2 regions of the Ensifer sp. Root954 genome follow, and region 1 is predicted to be linked to the other one. Evidence: riboswitches for the same ligand, from Rfam matches in the RefSeq annotation. Region 1 holds a riboswitch; the other holds the start of a gene.
The links. A riboswitch is a leader RNA that binds a small molecule or an ion and turns the genes downstream of it on or off. The one in region 1 is predicted to bind S-adenosylmethionine.
Positions count from the first base shown of each region.

Region 1 (3,852 bases):
ACCGCGCTTCGCGGCTGACCCCCTGATTGCGCCCACCCTCAAAACGATTCCGATTTAAGCCATTATGCGATAGTCCATAGGGCATGACTTCGCCTGACTTACGCTGAACCGGAAGACGCCCATGCAATTTCAAGGCACCGCCGACTATATCGCCGACAAGGACCTGATGATCGCCGTCAACGCCGCGATCCGGCTGGAGCGCCCACTGCTGGTCAAGGGCGAGCCCGGCACCGGCAAGACCGAGCTTGCCCGCCAGATCGCTGCCGCACTTGGCCTCGAACTCATCGAATGGAGCGTCAAGTCGACGACCAAGGCACAGCAAGGCCTCTATGAATATGACGCCGTGTCGCGGCTGCGCGACAGCCAGCTCGGCGACGAGCGTGTCAACGAGGTCCGGAACTATATCCGCAAGGGCAAGCTCTGGCAGGCCTTCGAGGCCGATCGCCGCGTGGTGCTTCTGATCGACGAGATAGACAAGGCCGACATCGAGTTTCCGAACGACCTGTTGCAGGAGCTCGACCGCATGGAATTCCATGTCTACGAGACCGGCGAGATGATCGGCGCGCGTCACCGGCCGATCGTCATCATCACCTCCAACAACGAGAAGGAGCTGCCGGACGCGTTTCTGCGCCGCTGCTTCTTCCACTATATCCGCTTCCCCGATGCAGACACGCTCGCCCGCATCGTCGAGGTGCATTATCCCGGCATCCGCAAGACGCTGCTTTCGGCGGCGCTCGCCGCCTTCTACGACATCCGCCAGGCGCCGGGCCTGAAGAAGAAGCCCTCCACGTCAGAGGCGCTCGACTGGATCCGCCTGCTCGTCGCCGACGAGGTCGATCCGGCCGACCTCAGGGCCGATGCCAAGACCATGTTGCCGAAGCTGCATGGTGCGCTCCTGAAGAACGAACAAGACGTGCACCTCTTCGAGCGCCTCGCCTTCATGGCCCGCCGCGACGGATGAGGCCGGACGCGCACAAGGTCCTGATCTACGCCACCTGGCAGGACCGCCTGCTGGTCTTCGACGAGCCGGATTTCCCAGACATCGAGCTGCAGGTACCCGGCGGTACGATGGAACCAGGCGAAAGCCCGGAGACATCGGCTCAGCGGGAATTCATCGAGGAAACCGGGCTGACGCCGCCGGAAGCACTCACCCATCTCGTCACGCAGGACTACCACTACCCGAAGGACGGCAGGACGATCTGTCATCGGCGGCACTACTTCCACATCGCCCTTGCCGGCGAGCAACGGCAGACCTGGATACATCAGGAAATGACGCCCTTTGGCGGCGGTGACCCGATCCGCTTTCGTTTCTTTTGGCTCGGTATCGATCAGGCTGACCGCCGGCTGGGTTATGGCATGCGGGATGCTCTAAGCCTGCTGCAGACCAGCCCCTCTCCCTGACCCTCTCCCCGCAGGCGGGGAGAGGGGACGAGGACGACGGCTGCCCCCAAGCCGAGACGTGCCGACAGCGAACCCGGCTACCAAGATGGGCCGAACGGCCGCTGAGCTTAACTCGTGGAACGATCGGGTGCGGCAAGGCCACTTCTCCCCGCCAGCGGGGAGAAGTCGCAGCAGCGGGATGAGGGGCAGCCGCCCCCAACGCGAATCGTTTTTCTTGACCCCCGCGGCCCACTCGCGCTATCAAATTCTCCGTGGTGATTTGGCCGGCCGGCTTGCAGCCACGTTAAACAAGTCGCTAAAGGGCCGAGGAAAGTTGGATTTCCGAGGACCGGTCGCGATCAATCGCCGCCGGTTTTTTTGTATTGATCGAGTGGAAGCCCATGCCCATCAAGATTCCCGATACGCTGCCCGCCTTCGAAACCCTCGCGCATGAGGGCGTGCGGGTGATGACCGAGACCGTGGCGATCCGTCAGGATATCCGCCCGCTCCAGATCGGGCTCCTGAACCTCATGCCGAACAAGATCAAGACAGAGATCCAGATGGCGCGCCTGATCGGCGCTTCGCCGCTGCAGGTGGAACTGTCGCTGGTGCGCATCGGCGCTCACCGCGCCAAGAACACCTCGGAAGATCACCTGCTCTCCTTCTACGAGACCTGGGAAGAAGTGCAGGGCCGCAAGTTCGACGGTTTCATCATCACCGGCGCCCCGGTCGAGACGCTCGAATACGAAGACGTCACCTATTGGGACGAGCTGAAGCGCATCCTCGACTGGACCGAGACCAACGTGCATTCGACGCTCAACGTCTGCTGGGGCGCGATGGCGGCGATCTATCACTTCCACAACGTGCCGAAGTATCCGCTGAAGGAAAAAGCCTTCGGCGTCTATCGTCACCAGAACCTCAACCGCTCCTCCGTCTACCTCAACGGCTTCTCCGACGATTTCGCCGTCCCCGTTTCTCGCTGGACCGAAGTGCGACGCGCCGACATCGACAAGGTGCCGAGCCTCGAAATTCTGATGGAATCGAAGGAGATGGGCGTCTGCCTCGTGCACGAGAAAAAGGGCAACCGGCTCTACATGTTCAACCACGTGGAGTATGATTCGACCTCGCTGTCAGACGAATACTTCCGCGACGTGGATGCGGGCGTGCCGATCAAGATGCCGCACGACTACTTCCCGCACAACGATTCGACCCTGCCGCCGCAGAACCGCTGGCGCAGCCATGCACATCTCTTCTTCGGTAACTGGATCAACGAGATGTACCAGACGACGCCCTACGATCTCGCGGAGATCGGCACCGGGAAAAGCTGAGGTCAGATGTTCATTCCCTTCTTCCTCGAACTCAAGGCAGCGAAGGTCCCGGTCACGCTCCGGGAATTCCTGTCCTTGATCGAGGGGATGGAGGCGGGCATCGCCACCTTCGACGTCGAAGCCTTCTACTATCTGGCGCGCACGGCACTGGTGAAGGACGAACGCCATATCGACCGCTTCGACCGGGTGTTCCAGCACTGCTTTTCGGGTCTCGAAGCAGTCAACCCGATGGAAGCGAGCGAAGAGGCCGTCATCCCCGAGGATTGGCTGCGCAAGCTCGCAGAGAAGCATCTGAGCGAGGAAGAAAAACGCCTGATCGAGGCACTCGGCGGCTTCGACAAGCTGATGGAGACCTTGCGCCAGCGGCTGCAGGAGCAAAAGGGCCGCCATCAGGGCGGCTCAAAATGGATCGGTACCGCCGGCACCTCGCCCTTCGGCGCCTATGGCTACAATCCCGAGGGTGTGCGGATCGGCCAGGACCAGTCGCGCCACCGCCGCGCCGTCAAGGTTTGGGACCGGCGCGAGTTCAAGGATTATGACGACACGATCGAGCTCGGCACGCGCAACATCAAAGTGGCCCTGAAGCGGCTCCGGCGCTGGGTGCGCCAGGGTGCCGCCGACGAACTCGACCTCTCCGGCACGATTCGCGCCACCGCCGAACACGGCTATCTCGACGTGGTGACGAGGCCGGAACGCCGCAATGCGGTGAAGCTTCTGATGTTCTTCGATATCGGCGGATCGATGGACGATCATATCCGCATCGTCGAGGAGTTGTTTTCAGCGGCTCGCAGCGAGTTCCGCCATATGGAGCATTTCTACTTCCACAATTGCGTCTACGAGGGCCTGTGGAAGGACAATCGCCGCCGCCGTGTCGACATTACCCGTACGACGGAAGTGCTGCGCACCTACGGCGGGGACTATCGCGCCATCTTCGTCGGCGACGCTTCGATGAGCCCCTATGAAGTCAGCCACCCCGGCGGCTCGGTCGAGCACTGGAACGACGAGGCGGGCGCCCTCTGGCTCTCTCGTCTGACGGCACATTTTCCGCGCTCCATCTGGCTCAATCCCGTGCCCGAACAGCACTGGGGCTATACCCAGTCGATCACGATGGTGAAGGGCCTGTTCGAGGGACGAATGTTCCCCT
Region 1 is NZ_LMJM01000022.1:263,679-267,530, reverse strand. It holds gene ASE71_RS13285 (RidA family protein) at 1-18, shown strand, start outside; gene ASE71_RS13280 (AAA family ATPase) at 122-961, shown strand; gene ASE71_RS13275 (NUDIX hydrolase) at 958-1,401, shown strand; SAM riboswitch at 1,643-1,720, shown strand; gene metA (homoserine O-acetyltransferase MetA) at 1,782-2,708, shown strand; gene ASE71_RS13265 (vWA domain-containing protein) at 2,715-3,852, shown strand, end outside.

Region 2 (3,852 bases), on a different contig from region 1:
GCGCGTTCGGGGACGACGATCTCTGGGCCGAAGCCAAGGTGATGGTCGAAACGATCGACATGGACGAGTTGACCGATCCGATGGTCGGAACCGAGCGGCTGCTCTATCGCCTGTTCCACGAGCGCGGCGTCCGCGTCTACGAACCGCAGGCGGTCTACGACCGTTGCAGCTGCTCGCGCGAGAAGCTTCAGTCGGTGTTGTCCAACCTGAGCACGGACGACCTCGAAAGCACCATCGACGATGGCGAAGTCAAGGTGACCTGCGAGTTTTGCTCGACGACCTATCGCTTCGAAGCAAGCGAGGTGCGCCCGCAGTAGCGGGCGCCTCCGGCCGACTGGCCGCGATTTAGAGCGACGCTAGTCCGAAGGACGCGCTGTTCCGGATTGGCTTCAGTTCAGGGTGCGCACGAGCCCGGGTGAATCGAGCGAGAAGGCGGGGATGGCAACGTTGAAGGTCTCTCCGCCTTCCGATTCCATGCTGTAGTGGCCGAACATGACGCCTGAGGGCGTATCCAGAGGGCATCCGGACGAATACTCATAGGTATCGCCGGGATTGAGCAGCGGCTGCTCGCCGATGACGCCCGGACCGCTGACCTCGTCGACTTGCCCGTTCTCATCGGTAATGTGCCAGTAGCGCGTCATCAACCGCACGGACGCGTCCGAGTGGTTTGAGATGACGATGCGATAGCCCCAGACATAGCGGCCGTCATCGGGATCCGACTGCTCTTCGAGATAGTACGGCTCCACCGTAACTTCTATGTCGCGGGTCAAAGCGCGATACATGGGCATCACCTTGCTTCAGGTCTTTCAGGGTATTCTACAGCAAGATGGTTTCGTCAAGAATAACGGCAAGATTGTGCGATCCCATGATGGGACGGATGGCCGTGCTGACGCGATCGAGCGGGTGAAACGTGCCTGGCGCATTGGCGCCCCGCCGCCGGAAACCATATCGTGACGGCCGGCAAGCGGCGTTCGGCCGCCGTTGATCACGGCGGCCGTGTCTTCGTAAAATCAGGCCTTCACGGCCTTCAGCGCGCGGGCGAAATCTTCCACCACATCGTCGCTGTCCTCGATACCGGCCGAGAAGCGCACGGTTCCGGCGGAAATGCCGAGCTCTTCGCGGGCCTCGTCGGTCAGGTTCTTGTGCGTGGTCGTTCCCGGATGGGTGATCAGGCTCTTGCTGTCGCCGAGGTTGTTGGAGATGCGCACGATCTCCAGCGCGTTCTGCAGCGCGAAGGCAGCGTCCTTGCCGCCCTTCAGTTCGAAGGCGACGAGCGTCGATCCGCCGGTCATCTGCTTGGCGATGATGTCGGCCTGCGGATGATCCTTGCGGCCAGGATAGATGACCTTGGCGACCTGCGGCTGTTCTGCCAGGAAGTCGGCCACGCGGCGGGCCGTTTCCGTCTGCTGACGCACGCGCAACGGCAGCGTCTCGATGCCCTTCAGCAGCGTCCAGGCGTTGAACGGCGACATCGCCGGGCCGGTGTGGCGGAAGTAGTCGTGCAGGTGCTCGTTGATCCATTCCTTGTCGGAAAGCACGACACCGCCGAGGCAACGGCCCTGGCCGTCGATATGCTTGGTGGCGGAATAGACGACGATATGGGCGCCGAGTTCCAGCGGCTTCTGGAAGAGCGGCGTCGCAAAGACGTTGTCGACGACGACCTTGGCGCCGATCTGGTTGGCGAGCTTGGCAACGCCGGCAATGTCGATGACTTCGAGCGTCGGGTTGGTCGGGCTTTCCAGGAAGAAGACCTTGGTGTTCTTCTGGATCGCCTTTTCCCAGTTGGCGAGGTCGCGTCCGTCGACCAGCGTGCACTCGATGCCGTATTTCGGCGCCAGCGTCTCGACCACCCAGCGGCAGGAGCCGAAGAGGGCGCGGGCGGCGACGATGTGGTCGCCGGCCTTCAGCTGGCAGAGAATGGCGGCGGTGACGGCAGCCATGCCCGATGCCGTGGCGCGCGCATCCTCGGCGCCTTCCAGCATGCACATGCGCTTTTCAAACATGTCGTTGGTCGGGCTACCGTAGCGGGCGTAGATGAAGCCTTCGGTCTCGCCCTTGAAACGAGCTTCCGCAGCTTCCGACGTCTCGTAGACAAAGCCCTGGGTAAGGAAGATCGCCTCGGAGGTCTCTCCGTGCTGGGAACGGGTGGTCCCGCCATGGACCAGTTGCGTTGCGGGGCGCCAGTTTTTGCTCATGTGACGGTCACTTTCAAAAACAAAAAAACCGGCCGCGTGAAGGGCCGGTTTGACACCCGGCCTTTTTAGCTACTTGTTTAACGTGGCTGCAAGCCGACCGGCCAAATCACCACGGGATAAAGCTTCAATACTGCCAGGGTACGCTTGCGTCAATTCCCGGAGTTTGGTTTTGTCTCGCAACTGAAAAGAGGACTGCAATGGGCCGCGACACTGGGATTTTGGCCGATCGCGCGATCGCCGCGCTGTTAGAATCGGGACGCCTCAAAAGCGAGAAGCCGCTGGATGACGATCAGATCCAGCCGGCAAGCCTCGACCTGCGCCTAGGCTCGAAGGCTTTCCGCGTCCGCGCAAGCTTCATGCCGGGTCCGTCTCACCTCGTTGCCGACAAGCTCGACCGGCTGAAGCTGCACGTCGTCGATCTGACCGATGGCGCGGTGCTGGAAACGGGCTGCGTCTACATCGTGCCGCTGATGGAAAGCCTGGAACTGCCTGAGGGCATGTCGGCCTCGGCCAACCCGAAAAGCTCGACCGGTCGCCTCGACATCTTCACCCGCGTCATCACCGATCGCGCCCAGGAATTCGACAAGATCCCGGCCGGCTACAGCGGTCCGCTCTATCTCGAAATCAGCCCGCGCACCTTCCCGATCGTCGTGCGCCGAGGCTCGCGCCTGTCGCAGATCCGCTTCCGCATGGGCCAGTCTATCCTGTCGGAGCAGGAACTGCAGGCGCTGCACGAGAGCGACGTGCTGGTGGCGAGCGACAAGCCGAACGTCAGCGGCGGCGGCATCGCGCTGTCGATCGATCTGAAGGGCACCGGGCCCGAAGGCCTGATCGGCTATCGCGGCAAGCATCACACCGCCGTCATCGACGTCGACAAGAAAGCGCAGCACGCGATCTTCGATTTCTGGGAGCCACTCTACAGCCGCGGGCGCGACGAACTGATCCTCGATCCGGATGAGTTCTACATTCTCGTCTCGCGCGAGGCGGTGCATGTTCCACCGCTTTATGCGGCCGAGATGACGCCGTTCGATCCGCTGGTCGGCGAGTTTCGCGTGCATTATGCCGGCTTCTTCGATCCAGGCTTCGGCCATGCCTCGGCCGGCGGCACGGGCAGCCGGGCCGTGCTCGAAGTGCGCAGCCACGAGGTGCCGTTCATCCTCGAACACGGCCAGATCGTCGGCCGCCTGATCTACGAACACATGCTGGAACGGCCGGATGGTCTCTATGGCCTCGGCGTCGGCTCCAACTACCAGGCGCAGGGCCTGAAGCTCTCGAAGCATTTCCGCGCCGAGTAGGGGATTTCGCAGCGCCCCTTACGCGATCCCGCGCAAGGGTGCTTGACAGATCGCCTCGGTTCGGGAAGTTTCGCAGGCGCCGCGGGTGTAGTTCAGCGGTAGAACGCCAGCTTCCCAAGCTGGATGTCGTCGGTTCGATCCCGATCACCCGCTCCATTCTTCCTCGTCCCGTTCCTTGTGTAACCGCGTTCTCGTGGTGGCCTATGGTCAGCTGCGCTGCGGCCGGTTACTTTACCGCTCGATGAATCACCGCGGTTCCAAGGGCCGCCCCTGCCACATGAGACGTGCCGGCCGCTGCCCATGAAAGTTCTTTCCCTTTTCGCCCTTTGCGCATCCTTGATCGCGACGCCGCTTGCGGCCGA
Region 2 is NZ_LMJM01000052.1:207,544-211,395, reverse strand. It holds gene ASE71_RS31565 (Hsp33 family molecular chaperone) at 1-317, shown strand, start outside; gene apaG (Co2+/Mg2+ efflux protein ApaG) at 390-782, opposite strand; gene ASE71_RS36115 (hypothetical protein) at 781-954, shown strand; gene ASE71_RS31555 (O-succinylhomoserine sulfhydrylase) at 1,011-2,195, opposite strand; SAM riboswitch at 2,240-2,318, opposite strand; gene ASE71_RS31550 (2'-deoxycytidine 5'-triphosphate deaminase) at 2,393-3,490, shown strand; tRNA gene ASE71_RS31545 (tRNA-Gly) at 3,572-3,646, shown strand; gene ASE71_RS31540 (transporter substrate-binding domain-containing protein) at 3,791-3,852, shown strand, end outside.
Region 2: another riboswitch for S-adenosylmethionine. It lies ahead of ASE71_RS31555 (O-succinylhomoserine sulfhydrylase); the one in region 1 lies ahead of metA (homoserine O-acetyltransferase MetA).